Regions from separate parts of the Mycolicibacterium gilvum genome, predicted to be linked through region 2. Evidence: predicted binding sites of a transcription regulator. Region 2 holds the regulator's gene; the other holds the start of a gene.
What was found. Region 2 encodes LexA, which represses DNA repair genes until DNA is damaged. Its sites were predicted from a motif close to CGAACANNTGTTCG; they were not measured.
Positions count from the first base shown of each region.

Region 1: cofD (2-phospho-L-lactate transferase) is a predicted target of LexA. The motif match lies at 4,064-4,077, and genes of this name have one in related genera.

Region 1 covers NZ_UGQM01000001.1:1,559,448-1,569,046, reverse strand. Annotated here, with positions in the region: gene DYE23_RS07430 (TobH protein) at 1-1,088, opposite strand, end outside; gene DYE23_RS07425 (phosphomannomutase/phosphoglucomutase) at 1,085-2,482, opposite strand; gene DYE23_RS07420 (DUF3499 domain-containing protein) at 2,581-3,012, opposite strand; gene DYE23_RS07415 (metallopeptidase family protein) at 3,145-3,567, shown strand; gene DYE23_RS07410 (WhiB family transcriptional regulator) at 3,592-3,861, opposite strand; gene cofD (2-phospho-L-lactate transferase) at 4,284-5,270, shown strand; gene DYE23_RS07400 (coenzyme F420-0:L-glutamate ligase) at 5,267-6,607, shown strand; gene DYE23_RS07395 (NUDIX hydrolase) at 6,604-7,170, shown strand; gene DYE23_RS07390 (hypothetical protein) at 7,240-8,109, shown strand; gene manB (mannose-1-phosphate guanylyltransferase ManB) at 8,144-9,223, opposite strand; gene DYE23_RS07380 (glycosyltransferase family 2 protein) at 9,239-9,599, opposite strand, start outside.
Region 2 covers NZ_UGQM01000001.1:2,375,968-2,385,566, reverse strand. Annotated here, with positions in the region: partial or broken gene DYE23_RS11305 (IS4-like element ISMfl1 family transposase) at 1-357, shown strand, start outside; gene nrdR (transcriptional regulator NrdR) at 570-1,034, opposite strand; gene DYE23_RS11290 (LysM peptidoglycan-binding domain-containing protein) at 1,198-1,668, opposite strand; gene lexA (transcriptional repressor LexA) at 1,848-2,546, shown strand; gene DYE23_RS11280 (LGFP repeat-containing protein) at 2,568-4,694, opposite strand; gene DYE23_RS11275 (molybdopterin-dependent oxidoreductase) at 4,894-7,182, shown strand; gene DYE23_RS11270 (DEAD/DEAH box helicase) at 7,155-8,561, opposite strand; gene hflX (GTPase HflX) at 8,794-9,599, opposite strand, start outside.

The sequences.
Region 1 (9,599 bases), 820 kb from region 2:
TAGACCGCCGCCATCTCCAGGCGAACGGCCAACAGCGCCAATTGTTGTTCGGGACGCGCAGATCCGGGCGTCGTGGCTGAGCCCGGCTCGCTGTTCCCCCCTGGTGCCGCGACGTCGGGGACGTCGTTGGCGTTGACAACGTACACGTCGTCGAATCCGCGCAGCCGCGCGGACACGGTGTGCCGTTCGGCGTCGGTGGTCAGCACGATGGTGCGGCCCTGCTGCGGCAGCGGTCCGTCGAGTTCCTCGTCGTGGAATATCGACGACGTGCCACCGCCGGGGCGTCCCCATCCGGTACCGATCGCGACCAGCGCATCGGACAGCCCGACCGGCGCCATCACGTGATGACCGACCCGCAACATCACCGCGCACGCGTGGCGCGCCAGCGCGACCGTCGCCGCCGAGTCACCGGCGAGGACGACGTCGCGGTCACGCATGCGGTCGGCGAGCACCTTGGCCGGGTTGGTGAAAAGGTCACGGCCGGCGCTGTTTCGGACGGCCTCCGCGTCGAGGTCGTCGGCCAGTGTCGCCAGGTCGACGGAGAATCCGGGTACGACGACGTCCAGCACCGCCAGGCCGGCGGCCAGATAGCGCGCCAGGGTGAAGTCGTCAGGGACGGGCATGCGCGGCGGTAGTGACACCGAACGTCCCGCGGTCGCGTCCCGCAGCGGGCCTTCGTACGGGGCCACCACGACGATCCGCGCCCCGCGGCGCACCGCGGTCGCCGCGGTGTTGACCAACGCCGGCTGGGCGGGGTCGTCGCCGGCGAGCACCACCACGTCGAGCGCACCGATCCACGGCGGTGCGTCGGCGGCGACCACGATGGGCGTGCCGATCGAGCCGCCGAGCAGCGCGGCGAGCATCGTCCCGGCCGCCTCGGCGTTGCCGGGCCCGGCCACCCACACAATGGTGCGCGGCGGGGCATCGGACCGGACGGACTCGAGGTCGCCTTCGGCCAGCGCGGCCGCGGTGGCTCGCACCTGCGCGCCGGCCATCGACGCCGCCCGCAGCAGCCCGTGACGGTCGGCGGCCAGCAGGCCGTCGGCGTCGTCGAGGTCGACTTCGGCAGCCGACGGTGGGCTGGTCACGTGGATGCCCTGGCACCGGAGGTGATGTGGCCCCCGATCTCGTCGACGATCTCGGTGACCTCTTCGGCGGTGCGCGCCTCCACGTTGAGCCGCAGCAGCGGTTCGGTGTTCGACATGCGGATGTTGAACCAGCGACCGTCGCCGAGGTCGACGGTGACGCCGTCGAGGTGGTCGATCGCGTGGATGCGGCTGCCGAGGGAGGCCAGCACCGAGTCGACGATCGCGGGAGCATCGGTGACGGTGTAGTTGATCTCGCCGGACGCCTCGTAGCGCTGGTAGTCGGCCATCATCTCCGAGAGCGGGCGGTCCTGTTCTCCGAGGGCGGCCAGCACGTGCAGCGCGGCGAGCATGCCGGAGTCGGCGCCCCAGAAGTCGCGGAAGTAGTAGTGCGCGGAGTGCTCACCGCCGAAAATCGCCCCGGTCTCGGCCATCAGGCCTTTGATGTAGGAGTGGCCGACGCGCGAGCGCACCGCGGTGCCGCCGCGCTCGCCGACCAGTTCCGGCACGGCGCGCGACGTGATCAGGTTGTGGATGATCGTCGCGCCGATCTCGCGGGTGAGTTCGCGGGCGGCGACCAGCGCGGTGACCGCCGACGGGGAGACGGCCTGGCCCCGTTCGTCGACGACGAAGCAGCGGTCGGCGTCGCCGTCGAAGGCCAGCCCGATGTCTGCGCCGGTCTCCAGCACGTAGGCCTGCAGGTCGACGAGGTTGGCCGGGTCGAGTGGGTTGGCTTCATGGTTGGGGAAGTTGCCGTCGAGCTCGAAGTACAGCGGCGACAGGGTGATCGACGGGATCGGCCCCAGCACCGCGGGGGTGGTGTGCCCGGCCATGCCGTTGCCGGCGTCGACAGCCACCCGCAGCGGACGCGCGCCGCCGATGTCGACCAGCGACCGCAGGAAGTCGCCGTAGTCGGCGAGCACGTCGCGTTCGGACACCGAGCCGCGCGGACCGTCGTAGGCCGGAACGCCGGCGATCACCTCTTGAGCGACCGTTGCCAGACCCGTTTCGCGCCCGACGGGCTTGGCGCCGGCGCGGCAGAGTTTGATGCCGTTGTAGGCGGCCGGGTTGTGACTCGCGGTGAACATCGCGCCGGGGCAGTCGAGCATGCCGGAGGCGAAGTACAGCTGATCGGTCGATGCGAGGCCGATGTGCACGACGTCGAGGCCCTGCGCGAGGACTCCGTCGGCGAACGCCTTGGACAGTGCGGGCGAGCTGGCCCGCATGTCGTGGCCGATGACGACCTGGGTGGCGGGCTGGTCGGGGCTGTCGCGCACCAGGCGGGCGAACGCGGCGCCGACGTCGGCGACGAACGCCTCGTCGATTTCCTCGCCGACGAGTCCGCGCACGTCATAGGCCTTGATGACGCGCTGGACCGCCTCGGCGGGACGAGACATGGGACTCCTTGGACGAAGAGACTGTGTGATGTTCAGCCTAGCCGTCGCGCGGGGTCTGCACGCGAACTCGGGGCGGGGGTGGCGCCCGTTCGTCAGTGCTATTCGGCGGGGTCGGGCAGGACGCGCAGGTGTCCGCGGCGCCGGCCGTTGGTCTCGGGCCGGCGGGCAGGCGGAGCCATCAGCGCGCCGCCGTGCGCTCCGGAGACCGGGTCGGTGAACCCCGTGGTGAAGCCGGCAGTGACGCCGGTGCCGGGGACGGCATTTTCGCGACCTTCTCGTACTGCGTCTGCCAACGCCACCAAGTCGTCGTCATCGGGGTGCGACGGCAGCGGGCCGGCGTGGCGGACGAGCTCCCAACCGCGGGGAGCGGTGATGCGACCGGCGTGCATGACGCACAGGTCCCACGAATGTGGCTCGGACACAGTGGCCAGCGGGCCGACGACAGCCGTCGAGTCCGCATAGACGAAGGTGAGCGTCGCGACCGCATAGTGCGGGCACCCAGGCCGGCAGCAGCGACGGGGAACATTCACAAGCAGGAGGTTAGCGTGCACGATCGCCTGCATCACGCCGGACACGCGCAGCCACGGGGCGGCCGAAGCCCAACCGTTACGATCTTGTCCGTGACCAGACGCCGGCATCGGGGGTCGCGGCGGGGCCGGGACATGCGCGGACCGCTACTTCCGCCGACGGTTCCGGGGTGGCGCAGCCGCGCGGAACGATTCGACATGGCGGTGCTGGAAGCCTACGAGCCGATCGAGCGGCGCTGGCACGAGCGGGTGGCCACACTCGATGTGGCGGTGGACGAGATTCCGCGGCTGGCGCCGAAGGACCCCGAGAGTGTGCAGTGGCCGCCGGAGGTGGTGGCGGACGGCCCCATTGCGCTGGCGCGGTTGATCCCGGCGGGGGTGGATGTTCGGGGAAACTCGACGCGCGCGCGAATTGTGTTGTTCCGCAAGCCGATCGAACGTCGGGCTAAGGACACCGACGAGCTGACCGAGCTGCTCCACGAATTACTGGTGGCTCAGGTAGCCACGTATCTGGGCGTGGAACCTTCAGTGATCGACCCGACCCTGGACGACGACTGAGGTTCGCGTGTGCGAGCGCGCGGGTCAGATGATCCCGCGCTTGAGGCGCCGGCGCTCGCGCTCCGACAGGCCGCCCCAGATTCCGAAGCGCTCGTCGTTGGCGAGGGCGTACTCCAGGCAGGCGTCCTTGACCTCGCAGCCCAGGCAGATCCGCTTGGCCTCACGAGTCGAGCCGCCCTTCTCGGGGAAGAACGCCTCGGGATCGGTCTGAGCGCACAGCGCGCGCTCCTGCCACTGATCCTCGTCGAGGACGCCGGAGTCGTCGCCGAAAGAATCGATGCGTTCGGGCACCAGGCTCAGCTGGGGCCGTCCATTTGTTCCACTCGGTGCCGGTCCGGTCTGGATGTGCGGCGCACTTCCCACCGAGCCGAGGAGCCTGCTGTCGAACCGAATGGAATCACCGAAATCAGCCTGTTCAAATGCCATTTCCCCTCCTCCAGGTCTCGTAGTTCCGTATCTGCCAGCCTCGCGAAAAGACCGCGAGACCATCCCAATTCGAACAAGTGATCGAATCTCGGTCTGCGACACCGGAACCGGCCGAAGAACCGCGAAATGACACTGGTGTGATTACACACGCGCGGGGGGCCCTGGTCAAGCGCTAGAACAGGAATTCATACCATTCCGTGACTTCAATTCGGCGCGTCGCGCTGTGGCGTGTCTATCACGCTCCGACCGGCCGTCCCGATCGCTTGGTCCACCGCCTACTCTCGTTCGATGTGAAGGTCACGGTTCTGGTCGGCGGAGTCGGCGGTGCGCGGTTCCTGCTCGGTGTCCAACATCTCTTGGGCTTGGGGCAGTACGGCACTGACGATACCAATGAGAATGAAGTGACCGCTGTGGTGAATGTTGGTGATGATGCCTGGATGTTCGGGGTGCGCATCTGCCCCGACCTCGACACCTGCATGTACACCCTCGGCGGCGGCATCGATCCCGAACGCGGGTGGGGGCACAAGAACGAAACCTGGAATGCCAAAGAGGAACTCGCGGCCTACGGTGTGCAGCCCGACTGGTTCGGCCTCGGCGACCGCGACCTCGCCACCCATCTGGTCCGCACCCAGATGCTGCGCGCCGGCTATCCCCTGTCGGACGTGACCGAGGCGCTGTGCCGGCGCTGGTCCCCCGGACTGCGACTGCTGCCCGCCTCCGACGACCGGTGCGAAACCCACGTCGTGATCACCGATCCCGATGACGGCGAGAAGCGCGCCGTCCACTTCCAGGAGTGGTGGGTCCGGCACCGCGCGCAGGTCCCCACCGACAGCTTCGCGTTCGTCGGCGCCGACAACGCCACCGCCGCACCGGGTGTCGTCGACGCGATCGAGGGCGCCGACGTGGTGCTCATCGCCCCGTCGAACCCGGTCGTGAGCGTCGGCGCGATCCTCAATGTCGGCGGCATCCGTGGCGCGCTGCGCTCGACGAAAGCGCCGGTGATCGGCTACTCCCCGATCATCGCCGGAAAGCCGTTGCGCGGCATGGCGGATGCGTGCCTGTCCGTGATCGGGGTGGACAGCACCTCCGAAGCGGTCGGCCGCCACTACGGTGCGCGCTCGGCGACCGGCATCCTCGACGGCTGGCTCATCCACGAGGGTGACCACGCCGACATCGAGGGCGTGAACGTGAAAGCCGTCCCGCTGCTGATGTCCGAACCGTCGGTGACCGCGCAGATGGTGCGCGCCGGATTGGAACTGGCCGGGGTCGCGCCGTGACCGACCACGGCACGTCGGCACGGGTGGAAGTGCTGCCGGTGCCGGGGCTGCCGGAGTTCCGGCCGGGCGACGATCTCGCGTCGGCGATCGCCGACGCGGCGCCGTGGCTGCGCGACGATGACGTGGTCGTCGTGACGAGCAAGGTGTTGTCCAAGACCGAGGGACGCATGGTGGCCGCGCCGACCGACCCCGACGAGCGGGACGCGCTGCGACGGAGGCTGATCGACGGCGAGGCTGTGCGGGTGCTGGCGCGCAAGGGCCGGACGTTGATCACCGAGAACGCGCTGGGCCTCGTGCAGGCGGCGGCCGGGGTCGACGGCTCGAACGTCGACTCCGACGAATTGGCGTTGCTGCCGGTCGATCCCGACGGCAGCGCGGCCGCGTTGGTCGACGCACTGCGGGAACGGCTCGGGGTGCGGGTCGCCGTCGTCGTCACCGACACGATGGGACGCGCGTGGCGCACCGGGCAGACCGACGTCGCGATCGGTGCGGCCGGGCTCGCGGTGTTGCACGCCTACGCCGGTGAACACGATCAGCACGGCAACGAGTTGATCGTCACCGAGATCGCGGTGGCCGACGAGATCGCCGCGGCAGCCGATCTGGTGAAGGGCAAGCTGACCGCCGTCCCCGTCGCGGTGGTGCGCGGCCTGCCGGTGCGCGACGACGGATCCTCGGCGCGCAACCTGGTGCGGGCCGGCGAGGAGGACCTGTTCTGGCTCGGCACCGAAGAGGCGCTGGCACTGGGACGCTCGCAGGCGCAACTGCTGCGCAGATCGGTCCGGCACTTCGGCCCCGAGCCGGTGGACGGGGCTTTGATCGAGGCAGCGGTCGGCGAGGCGCTGACCGCCCCGGCGCCGCACCACACCCGCCCGGTGCGGTTCGTGTGGGTGCAGGACGGAGCGCTGCGGGTCGGCCTGCTCGACGCGATGAAGGAGCGGTGGCGCAGCGACCTTCTCGCCGACGGCCGCGACGCCGAGTCGGTCGAGCGCCGGGTCTCGCGCGGGCAGATCCTCTACGACGCTCCCGAACTCGTCATCCCGTTCATGGTTCCCGACGGCGCCCACACCTACCCCGACGAGCGGCGAACCGCCGCCGAGCACACGATGTTCACGGTCGCGGCGGGTGCGGCCGTGCAGGGTCTGCTGGTCGGGCTCGCGGTGCGCGGGGTGGGCAGCTGCTGGATCGGGTCGACGATCTTCGCGCCGGAATTGGTGCGCTCGATGCTCGATCTACCCGACGACTGGGAGCCGTTGGGCGCCATCGCGATCGGGTACGGGGCCGACCCGGTGGCCCCGCGCGAGCCGGTGCCGACGGACGGCCTGCTGGTCAGACGATGAGCTTGCATCAATCAACGGTCGACGTCCTGACGGCATGGAATCCGCCTGACCCTGCCCAGGATTCGCTGCGCCACGGGGTGCTGGCTTTTCTGGCGGCACGCGAGGACGCGTGTCTGAGGGAGTGTGCACCGGGCCACATCACCGGATCGGCGTTGGTGGTCGACCATCGCGGCGAGCAGGCTCTGCTGACTCTGCACCCCCGCGTCGGCCGGTGGCTGCAGCTCGGAGGGCACTGCGAGCCGTCCGACGAGACGATCGTCGCGGCGGCGCTGCGGGAAGCGACCGAGGAGTCGGGGATCTCGGGTCTGACGATCGACCCGGAACCGGCAGCGCTGCACGTGCATCCGGTGACCTGCTCGCTCGGCGTGCCGACCCGCCACCTCGACGTGCAGTTCGTGGTGCGCGCACCCGAGGGAGCCGAGTTCGTGCGCAGTGACGAGTCACTCGATCTGAGGTGGTGGCCGCTCGACAAACTGCCCGAGGACGTCGACTTCGGCCTCACCCAACTCGCCGCCGCCGCACGCCGCCTCGCGACGCCCGCGAAATATCATTCCGGGCCGTGATCTAGGGGTTATCCACAGCCCTGGATTAACACTCGCGAGACCACCGGACTTCATCGGCATGCTCTTCCCATGGGGGAGGCAATTGTTGGTTCGGAGGCTCTGCGGTCGGGTTTCCTGACCCGGGGTCAGCTTCGGTGGAACTACCGCTCCGTGTATCCCGGCATCTACCTGCCGAAGCACCTGGAGCCGACGCTGGCCCTCCGCGCCGAGTCTGCATGGCTGTGGTCGCACAGACGTGGAGTCATCACCGGTCGTGCGGCGGCGGCGCTTCACGGCGCGCTGTGGGTCGACGACGGTGCACCTGTTGAGATCCTGTGGTCGAACAGCAATCCTCCGAACGGCATCCTGTCGCGGCGAGAGCGCATTCCCGCCGGTGAAATCACACGCATCGGCGGAATGTTCGTCACGACACCACCTCGCACCGCACTCGACCTCGGTCGCAGGTTGCCCCGCGGCCAGGCCGTAGCGCATCTCGACGCATTGTCGCGCGCCACAGGTGTAGAGGCACCTGCCATCCTCGAGCTCACCGAGCGGTACCGAGGAACCAAGGGCGTGCGCCGATGCCGAGAAGCTGTCGGGCTGATGGACGCCGGCGCTCAATCGCCGCAAGAAACGAAGCTGCGATTGTCACTCATCGACAGTGGGTTTCCCCGGCCCGAAACCCAGATCCCGGTGATGGACGACGCCGGCTACGCGTTCGCCTATCTCGATATGGGTTGGGAGAAACTCAAGATCGCCGTGGAATACGACGGAGAGCATCACCGCACCAGTGATGCGCAGTATCGCTGGGACGCGAACCGTCTACGGCGGCTCGAGGCACTCGACTGGATCGTCATTCGGGTGATGAAGGGTGACAAACCCTACGAGATCGCGGCGTGGGTGAAACGCGCCTTCCAGACTCGCGAGAGTGAAGCCATGGTCGCGAAAGTCCCGGCGTGAACAGCCCGGAATGATATTTCGCGAGACCCCGGCCCTAGATGTCCGTCGAGAAGCGGATGCCGCCGTCGGGGATCGTGATGCCCGGCCAGACGCGGGCGCCGCGCAGCAATTCGCAGCGCGCGCCGATGTCGGCGCCGTCGCCGATGACGCCGTCGCGGATCAGGGCGCGTGGCCCGATATGTGCCCCGAAGCCGATGATCGACCGCTCGATCACCGCTCCCGCACCGATTTTCACGCCGTCGAAGATCACCGCGCCGTCGAGGCGCGCACCGCCGGAGACCTCGGCCCCGCGACCGACCACCGTGCCGCCGATCAGCAGCGCACCGGGCGCGACGGAGGCCCCGTCGTGCACCAGTTTCTCGCCGCGCTGATGCGTCAGCGCCGGCGATGGGGCGATGCCGCGCACCAGGTCGGCCGAGCCGCGGACGAAGTCCTCGGGCGTTCCCATGTCGCGCCAGTAGGTCGCGTCGACATAGCCGCACACCCGCTTACCGTCGGAGAGCAGCTGCGGGAAAACCTCGCGTTCGACCGAAAGCGCTCGGCCCTTGGGGATGTCGTCGATGATCGACCGCTTGAACACATAACAGCCAGCATTGATCTGATCGGTCGGTGGGTCCTGCGTCTTCTCCAGGAACGCCGTCACCACGCCGTCGGAATCCGTTGGCACACAGCCGAATGCGCGCGGGTCGCCGACGCGGACCAGGTGCAGGGTGACGTCCGCGTCACGCTCCTCGTGCGAGTCCAGCAGTGCCCGCAGGTCGCATCCCGACAGCACGTCGCCGTTGAACACCACCGCGGTGTCGTGACGCAGCTTGGACGCGACGTTCGCGATGCCGCCGCCGGTGCCCAGCGCCTCGTCCTCGACGACGTAGTCGATCTGCAGACCGAGTTTGGAACCGTCACCGAACTCCGACTCGAACACCGCCGCCTTGTAGGACGTGCCCATCACGACGTGTTCGATGCCCGCCTCGGCGATGCGCGACAGCAGGTGGGTCAGGAACGGCAGACCGGCGGTCGGCAGCATCGGCTTGGGCGCCGACAAAGTCAGCGGTCGCAGCCGCGTGCCCATCCCGCCGACCAGAACGACCGCGTCCACCTGAGCCGGATTGACCATCGTTGTCCCTTTCGCCTAGCTCTGACGAGATTTGCGACGGGAACTACGAACCACCAGGCTCGCCCGCGCCCCCAATGCTCCCCGGAAAGCCCAGCGTAGCGGCGCCTGCCACCACTTGGGATACCGATCTGCGAGGAAAGTGTAGGTGCTCACGTGATGGGCAGCGAGGTTGCGGGCCGGGTCGCGACCGGTGGCATGGCCTTTGGCGTGCAGGACCTCTGCCGACGGGACGTAGACGTTCTGCCAGCCCGCTGTTTCAAGACGATCTCCGAGGTCGACGTCCTCCATGTACATGAAGTAGCGCTCGTTGAACCCGGCGATCTGCGTGAACGCGGCGCTCCGCAGCAGCAGGCAGGAGCCCGACAGCCAGCCGACG
Region 2 (9,599 bases):
ACCGTCGACGACGGCCGCGACAACCCCGTGGCCTACCGGTTGCTCACCACGCTGACCGACCCGGACACCGCACCCGCGGTCGAGTTGGCGGCCGCGTACGCCCAGCGCTGGGAGATCGAGAGCGTCTTCGACGAACTCAAGACCCACCAGCGTGGGTCGAAGGTGGTGCTGCGGTCGAAGTCGCCCGACCTCGTCCTGCAGGAGATCTGGGGATACCTGTGCTGCCACTACGCGATTCGCTCGTTGATGAGCCAAGCCGCACACCACAGCGGACACGACCCGGACCGACTCAGCTTCACCGCCGCGTTGCGCGTCGTGCGCCAATCCGTCGCCCATCAGGGCGCTTTTTCCCCCTAACCGGCGCCGATCCGCCGACCCTCACTGGCAGGCGTTCCTCCGTCGCCTCCTCGACCGCATCAACCCGGCACGCCGCACACGGTCAGCTCCCCGCGTGATCAAACGCAAAATGCCCAAGTGGCATGTCAAAAGATCAGCGCACCAACACTGGCCACAACCCGAACACCCACCCAGCGTCACCGTCATCAGCCACTAACTGAACGGTATTGGCCCTAACTCCGCGCGGATACCTCGCGGTGGGCGCGCAGCGCCTCGATCTCACGCTCGAAGTCCTCCGCCGAGGAGAACGAGCGGTACACCGACGCGAACCGCAGATAGGCCACCTCGTCGAGATCACGTAGCGGTCCGAGAATCGCCAGCCCCACCTCGTTCGCGGGGACCTCCGGAGAACCGGTGGCCCGCACCGCGTCCTCGACCTGCTGCGCCAGCTTGTTGAGCGCGTCGTCGTCGACCTGACGGCCCTGACATGCACGGCGTACGCCCCGGATGACCTTCTCACGGCTGAAAGGCTCGGTCACCCCGCTGCGTTTGACGACCGCGAGCACGGCCGTCTCGACGGTCGTGAACCTTCGGCCGCATTCCGGGCAGGATCTGCGGCGGCGGATCGCCTGGCCCTCGTCGGTCTCGCGGGAATCGACCACTCGTGAATCGGGGTGACGGCAGAACGGACAGTGCATCACCGCTCCTTCACCACTCCGACAGATGATCGCTTCGAACGCCTTTGAGCGTACCTGTGCGACTCTCGGCCGGCCCACCGCCGGACCTGATGGCACATACCGCATCGGTCGCATCCTCAGAGTGCTTGAGTGGCAACTGGTTTGCTGATTCCTGGGTCTGCGGTCAGGCCACCGGCGCGATCAACGTCTGACCGGCGTCGACCGCCGCCGAATCGAGCTCGTTCAACTCCTGGATCCGGGCCACGACCTCGGTGACCGGGGCGTCGGGGGCGACGCGCCGCGCGACGTGCTGCAGCGACTCGCCACTCTGCACCTGGACCACCGCGAGCCGCCCCGGCATCTGCGTCTCGGCTCCCGACACCCCACCGACCTGGGCGACCAGACCGAGCCACAGCGTGATCGCCCCGGCCACCAGTGCCAGCCCGACCGTGGCCATCGGGGTGATCGGGCGTCGGCGATGCGATGCCCGCGAGACGAGAACTCCGGTCCCGCGGTACCCGATCGCCGCCCCGGCCGGGCGCTGCGGCCGCGGCCGCCGCGACGGCGCGACCGCCCGCACCCGGCCATTCCCAACCCGCAGCCGAGGGGCGCGCTCGAACTCGTTCCACGTCTGGCGGTCGTCGAGAATGGTCATCTGTCTGCCTTTCGTCCGGGGTTCGGATTCGCTCTTGTGTTCGAACAGTACTCGATCAGGTGTTCGATGAATAGAACATGTGATCGAACTGTTGCGAACGCTATCGGAGGCCACCGACAAGACGACACGCCTCGAACACATGTTTGATTATCGCGCCGGAGCGGGTTACATTCGGGCACATGAGCGACGACAGCAGTGACAGCACCGACGCCCCCGGCACCTCACGGTCGCGAGATTCTGGCCTGACCGAACGTCAGCGCACCATCCTGGACGTCATCCGGGCCTCGGTGACCACCCGCGGTTACCCCCCGAGCATCAGGGAGATCGGCGACGCGGTCGGGTTGACCTCGACGTCCTCGGTCGCCCATCAGCTGCGCACCCTGGAGCGCAAGGGCTATCTGCGCCGCGACGCCAACCGCCCGCGCGCGGTGGACGTCCGCGCGGCCGACGACCACCCGACCCCCATCGTGGCCACCGAGGTGGCCGGGTCGGACGCCCTGCCCGAGCCGACGTTCGTGCCGGTTCTCGGCCGCATCGCCGCCGGCGGTCCGATTCTCGCGGAAGAGGCCGTCGAGGACGTGTTCCCGCTGCCGCGCGAACTGGTCGGCGAGGGATCGCTGTTCCTGCTCAAGGTGGTCGGCGAGTCGATGGTCGACGCGGCCATCTGCGATGGCGACTGGGTGGTCGTCCGTCAGCAGAGCGTGGCCGACAACGGTGACATCGTCGCAGCGATGATCGACGGGGAAGCCACCGTGAAGACCTTCAAGCGGACCAAGGGACAGGTCTGGCTGATGCCCCACAACCCCGCGTTCGACCCGATCCCGGGCAACGACGCAGCCATTCTCGGCAAGGTCGTCACCGTCATCCGGAAGATCTGAGCGACGGCCGCTCAGCGGTCGCTACTCCCCTCGAACGAATCCGTTCGTCCGCGCGATCTCCTCGCTGGCGAACCAGAGTTCGACGGGCGCCTCGTGATAGTCCGCGCTGTCGGGCGTCCAGTACAGACCCGACTTCGTATCGGCCTTGACCGGATAGCCGTCGGGAATCTGGTCGGAATCCTCGAGCGGCATGTGCAGCGCGGTGCCCAGAGGCATCGGCTCATCGATGTCGATGCGGGCGTGCCTGCCCGTGTCGGTCAGTCCGTCCCGAACCGGGATCGGCACCGGAGGCACCAGGGGTTCACGGTCGGCAGCCAGATCGGCGTCCTCGTCGACGACCGCCAGATCGTCGAACTCATCCTCGGACTCGTCGAACTCGTCGTCGGCTTCGTCGAACTCATCCTCGGATTCGTCGAACTCGTCCTCGGATGCGGCAGTCTCGACGTCGACGAACGGCGAATCGCCGGCCACCTCCGACGGTGTCGGGATGCGGGTCGGAGTCGTATCGACCGCGTCGGGGTCGATCTGCGGTTCCTCGTCACCGGCGTCGGCCCCGCCTTCGGGCTGGACGGGCACGCCCCAGAAGCTCAGCGGTTGCGGTGCGAACTCCTCGTCCTGAGGTGCCTCCGGGTTCGCAGACGCCACCGAACCCAGACCCTCACGGGCATACCGGTCACCGAAGAGGGCGTCCTCGCGGCCGTCGTCGCCGTGTGGGCCGTCGTGACCGTCGGTCTCGGGATCCTGCGGGTCGTGCCCGACGGCACCCGGTGCGGTGAACATGTCGTCCTCACCGGGGCGGGCCCGGTGCCGCATGACCGCGAACGCGACCAGGCCGGCCAGCAACAGCAGAGGAACGACGGCGAGCAGCCACCACTTGTTCCACTTGCGACCGGTGTCCTCGTTGTTCTCCGCCGCCTGCGATGTCGGCGGGGTCGCCTGCGGGGCGTCGGCACCGGGCACCACCACGTCGGTCAGCTGCGAGGCGAGACCGGCGGGCTCGGTGCTGAACGTCCTCGCCGAGGTGTCCCACGAGATCACGCCACCGCTGAAGCGCTGCGACAGAGTGTTTCCGCTCTCGGTCTGATCAGCGACAGGGGCGCCGAGTTCGCCGGTGGCGCCGCCGAGCTTGTCCCAGGCCGCGACGATGGGGCCCCTGACGATGAAGGCGCCGTGGTCCGGCGTCCAGAAGATCACCGGCTTGTCCTCGGCGGCGAACGCGCTCTTTCGGCTCGCCGGGGTGAGCCCGCCGTCCTCTTCCCCGCTGATCGGGAATCCGAGATCACCCTCGGGGCCACCGACGCTCTTGTACTTCTCCAGCACCTGCCCGGTCACCACATTGGCGCCCGTGTCCGGGCTGTAGTAGATCGCGCCGTTGGCGAAGTCCTGGCCCTTGCCGTCGGCGCCGATGTCGTAGACCTCACCCTCGACGGCCCCGAGCGGGCCCAGCGGTCCGCCGGCGGCCCGGCGTGCCGCGTTGATCGCCGCGACGGGGTCGTCGGGGATCGACAGGTCTGCGAGCTGTCCCGCCAGCTCGGGCGGCACGGTGGTGAACGTCTTGGTGCGCGCGTCGTAGGTCAGCTCCCCCCCGGTGAACTTCTGCGACACGACCGACCCGTTGTACGTCTCGTCCTCCGCCGGCACGCCGAGCACCCCCGACGAACCGCCCAGCTTGTCCCAGGCCGCATTGATCGGTCCGCGCACGATGCGCGCCCCGGTCGCCGGGGTCCAGAAGATCACCGGGTTGTCGGGCGCACTGAAGGTGCTGTTGCGGCTCTCCGGCGCACGACCGGGGCCTTCGTCGATGGTCGGGAAGCCCAGATCGCCGTCGGCGGGCCCACCCGAGGCCTGGTACTTCTCCAGGATCGCACCCTGCATGAAGTGGGCGCCGGTGTCCGGCGTGAAGAACATCGTGCCCGCGGCGAAGTTCTGGGCGAAGCCCTCACCGACCGGATAGACCTCTCCCGTGCGGGGTCCCAGCGGGCCGGTGTCGCCACCGCTGGCATCCCAGGCGGCGGTGATGGCGTTGTTCGCGTCGACCTCGGGCTGCGCCATGGCGGGTGGAGCCAGCAGGAGCACCGTGGCTACCCCCAACAACCCGATCGTCAAGCGACCGACCCCACGTAGGCGCAGCATCGGCTGCCGGATCATTCGTCCTCCCCGCGGTCGGTGACAGGTTCCTGGCGTCCTTGTGCAAGTTTTCTTGCAAAAGGCTGAGAAAAGTTACCGCGTCCGTTCACTGTGCTTCAGTCGACGTCGATAACCAAGTCACCTCGCCGAATTGATTTCAAAAGAACGGCGGCTTTTTCACCCGTCCTTTCGCCGCAACGGCGTCCGTAGACTCTCGTGCGTGGCGCGCACCCGGACCAGCCTCACGCACTGGGGTGCGTTCAGCGCCACCGTCGAATCGGGCGACATCGCCTCGGTGCGGCCATGGTCCGGCGACGCCGATCCCTCCCCTGCACTGGGCAACCTCCCGGGTTCCGTCCGGCACCGCTCCCGTGTCACCGCACCCGCCGTGCGGCGCGGCTGGCTGGAGAACGGACCCGGGCCCGACACCCTCCGGGGCGCCGACGAATTCGTCGCGGTCACATGGGATGACCTGGTGGAACTACTGGGCGGCGAACTGCGCAGGGTCATCGACACCGACGGCAACGAGGCGATCTACGGAGGCTCCTACGGCTGGTCCAGCGCCGGCCGGTTCCACCACGCCCAGAGCCAGGTCCACAGATTCCTGAACTGTCTTGGCGGCTACACCTATTCGCGCCACTCCTACAGCCTCGGCGCGACGGGCGTGATCATGCCCCGCGTGGTCGGCACCCACGATGATCTGTTCACGCGGTCCACCCAGTGGCAGGTGATCGTCGAAAACACCGACACGATGGTGTGTTTCGGTGGTCTGGCGCTGAAGAACACCGCGGTCAACGACGGCGGCACGACCGCGCATCCGGCGCGCGACGCCTTGAATCGCCTGCGCGCCCGCGGCGGTCGCATCGTGTCGTTCTCACCGCTGCGCGACGACGTCGACGGCCCGTGCGACTGGCATGCCCCGGTGCCGGGCACCGATGTCGCGATCATGCTGGCGCTGGCGCATGTGCTGGCCACCGAATCGCTGGCCGACCGCGAGTTTCTCGCCAGCCACTGCACCGGCTACGACCGGTTCGAGCGTTACCTTCTCGGCGCCGACGACGGGATACCGAAATCACCGCAGTGGGCCTCGTCGCTGTGCGGATTGTCCGCCGACGATCTGACCGCATTGGCGCGGCGGATGGCCGCCGGACGCACGCTGGTGACGGTGAGCTGGTCACTGCAGCGGACCCGCCACGGCGAGCAGGCGCCGTGGATGGGGCTCACCCTGGCGGCCATGCTGGGCCAGATCGGCCTCCCCGGCGGCGGCTTCGGCCACGGCTACGGCTCGATGAACGAGGCCGGCCTCGCACCGATCCGGTGCGGACTGCCGCGACTTCCGCAGGGCGTCAATCCGGTGACGACGTTCATCCCGGTCGCGGCCGTCAGCGACATGCTGCTCCACCCCGGCGAACCGTTCGACTACAACGGCCTGCGACTGACCTACCCCGACATCCGGTTGGTCTACTGGGCCGGCGGCAACCCGTTCCACCACCATCAGAATCTGCCGCGGCTGCGGCGGGCCCTGTCGCGCCCGGACACCGTCGTGGTGCACGATCCCTACTGGACCGCGATGGCCAAGCACGCCGACATCGTGGTGCCGTCCACCACGTTCGCCGAACGCGACGATCTTTCCGGCTCACGCAACGATCCGATGCTGATGGCGATGCCCCGGCTGACCGAGACGTATGCGCAGGCACGCGACGACTACGACACCTATGCGGCGCTGGCCGGACACCTGGGGGTGCGACAGGCTTTCACCGAGGGCCGGAGCTCACGCCAGTGGTTGCGCCACATCTACGAGACATGGTCGCGCACCTTGGATTTCGACGTCCCGGCGTTCGACGGGTTCTGGGCCGCCGGGGCGCTGCGGCTGCCCACCGACGACGGGCTGACACTGCTGGCCGACTTCCGCGCCGATCCGTCGGCGCACCCTCTCGCCACACCGAGCGGCCGGATCGAGATCTTCTCCGCCGACATCGACTCGTTCGGCTACGACGACTGCCGGGGCCACCCGGCGTGGTTCGAACCCACCGAATGGCTCGGGGGTCCGCGCGCCGCGGACTATCCGCTCCACCTGGTGGCGAATCAGCCCGCCGGCAGGCTGCACGGCCAACTCGACGCGGGCGCCGCCAGCCAGGCCACGAAAGTCGCCGGGCGCGAACGGATCCGGATGCATCCTGCGGATGCCCGCGCACGGGACCTGTCCGGCGGCGACGTGGTCAGGGTGTTCAACGATCGGGGCGCGTGCCTGGCCGGCGTGGTGCTCGACGACCGGGTGCGCCCGCAGGTGGTGCAGTTGTCGACCGGGGCGTGGTTCGATCCTGCCGATCCCGCCGATCCGAATTCGATGTGCGTACACGGCAATCCGAATGTGCTGACCGACGACGTCGGAACGTCGAAGCTGGCCCACGGCTGCACCGGTGCGCACGTGCTCGTGCAGATCGAAAAGTACGCGGGCACACCGCCTCCGGTGCGCGCGCATCAGCCTCCGGTGTTCACACCGCGCTGAGACTGACCTGCCGGACGCTGCCCACGGCGCCGCGGACCACGCGAGGTGGACGACGACCCGCCGCCCTGCCCGTCACGCCCGCGGCCACCACCGCCACCGCGACGCTGGTGCTCGCCACCTGACCTACCGTGGCCGCCGGACCCGCCGTTGCGGGAACCGCGTCCGTGATCCGGCTTCTTGGCAGCGGGTTGCGCGACGGGAGCGGGGGCACGCAGCGGGGCGATCTCGCCGACGAGCGCCTGCACCTCGGAGGACTTCGCGTGCACGTCGCGGGGACGCACGGTGATGCCCGCCTTGCGCAACAGCTGCTGGGTGTCCCTGCGCTGCTCGGGCAGCACGACGGTCACGACGTCGCCGTCACTGCCGGCACGCGCGGTGCGCCCCGACCGGTGCAGGTAGGCCTTGTGTTCCATCGGCGGGTCGACGTGGACGACCAGCTCGACGTCGTCGACGTGCACGCCACGGGCGGCGATGTCCGTGGCGACCAGCACCCGGGCCTCACCACTGGAGAATGCGGCGAGGTTGCGCTCGCGGGCGGGCTGGGACAGGTTGCCGTGCAGGTCCACCGAGGGCACACCGGATTCGGTGAGCTGCTTGGCGAGCTTGCGGGCCTGATGCTTGGTGCGCATGAACAAAATCCGCCGTCCGGTGCCCGAGGCGAGCTGGTGCACCAGATCCTTCTTCTCCTGCACGCCGCCGACGTGGAACACGTGGTGGGTCATCTGCGCGGGCGCCTCGGCGGCCTCGTTGACCGAGTGCAGCACCGGGTTGTCGAGGAAGCGCTGGACGAGCTTGTCGACGCCGTTGTCCAGCGTCGCCGAGAACAGCAGGCGCTGCCCACCGCGGGGCGTCGCCGCCAGGATGCGGGTGACCCCGGGCAGGAAGCCCAGATCGGCCATGTGGTCGGCCTCGTCGAGCACGGTGACCGTGACGTTGTCGAGGCTGATCACCTTCTGCTGCATCAGATCTTCGAGACGACCGGGGCAGGCGACGACGATGTCGATCCCGCCGCGCAGTGCGGAGACCTGCCGGCCCTGCGAGACGCCGCCGTAGATGGTGGTGACCCGCAGTCCGGCGGCGGTGGCCATCGGCTCCAGGGCCGCGGTGATCTGCGTGGCCAGCTCCCGGGTCGGCGCCAGCACCAGACCCGACGGACGCGACGCCTGGCGTCGGATACCGGTCAGCGCCGCCACCAGCGGGATGGAGAAGGCGAGAGTCTTTCCGCTGCCGGTCTTTCCGCGACCCAGCACGTCACGCCCGGCGAGCGAGTCGGGCAGGGTGGCGGCCTGGATCGGGAACGGTTCGGCGATGCCGCGCTCGGCCAGCGCCTTCACCAGCGGTGCGGGCACGCCGAGATCGGCGAAAGTAGGTGCAGTCATTACGGATTTCCTGTCGTTTGGGCCTTGTCGGGCAGCGTGTGCCCGGCAGCCGCGACGGATGACCGTTGAGCGGGAGTGTGCACACAGTGGGTGGCGGTGTCGCCACGCAAGAGCAGATGGAAGTCGGCTGTCAGTGTCGACGATGTCCGAAGCGGTGACCAACTCTGGTCTCCGCAGCCGACGTCGGATCCGACTGTACCGGACCGGCGTCCCGGAACCGCATTCGGCCAGGTCAGAACGAGGCGAATTCGGACAGAGCGGCCGCGAGGGCGATCGGCACCCGGGCTTTGAGGCGCGTGCCCGCTTCGATGTGCTCGACCGCGTCGACGCGGCCCTCCGCGTGAACCCGGTTGACGAGATCGCCTCTGCTGTACGGAATCGTGACGTCGACCACAGTGTCGCGGGGCGCGATCATCTCGGCCAGCCGCGCCTGGAGGCGATCGAGACCTTCACCGGTGCGCGCGGATACGAAGACCGCCCCGGGCAGCGCCTGCCGTAGCTGCGCCAGCACCAGGCCGTCGGCGGCGTCGATCTTGTTGACCACCAACAACTCCGGTGGTGCGGTCGCATCCGTCTCGGCGACGACTTCGTTGACGACCGTGCGCACCGCGTTGATCTGGGCCAGCGGATTGGCGTCGGAACCGTCGACCACGTGCAGGAGCAGTTCGGCGTCGACGACCTCTTCGAGTGTCGACCGGAACGCCTCGACCAGCTGGGTCGGCAGATGACGGACGAATCCGACCGTGTCGGTCAGAACGAATTCCCGTCCGTCGCTGAGTTCGCCACGGCGCGTGGTGGGTTCGAGTGTGGCGAACAACGCGTTCTCGACCAGCACACCGGCGCCGGTGAGCGCGTTGAGCAAGCTGGACTTGCCGGCGTTGGTGTATCCGACGATCGCGACCGAGGGCACGTCATTGGCCAGCCGCCGGCTGCGCTGGCTGTCACGCACCTGCTTCATGTCGCGAATCTCGCGGCGCAGCTTCGACATCCGCTCGCGGATGCGACGACGGTCGGTTTCGATCTTCGTCTCACCGGGTC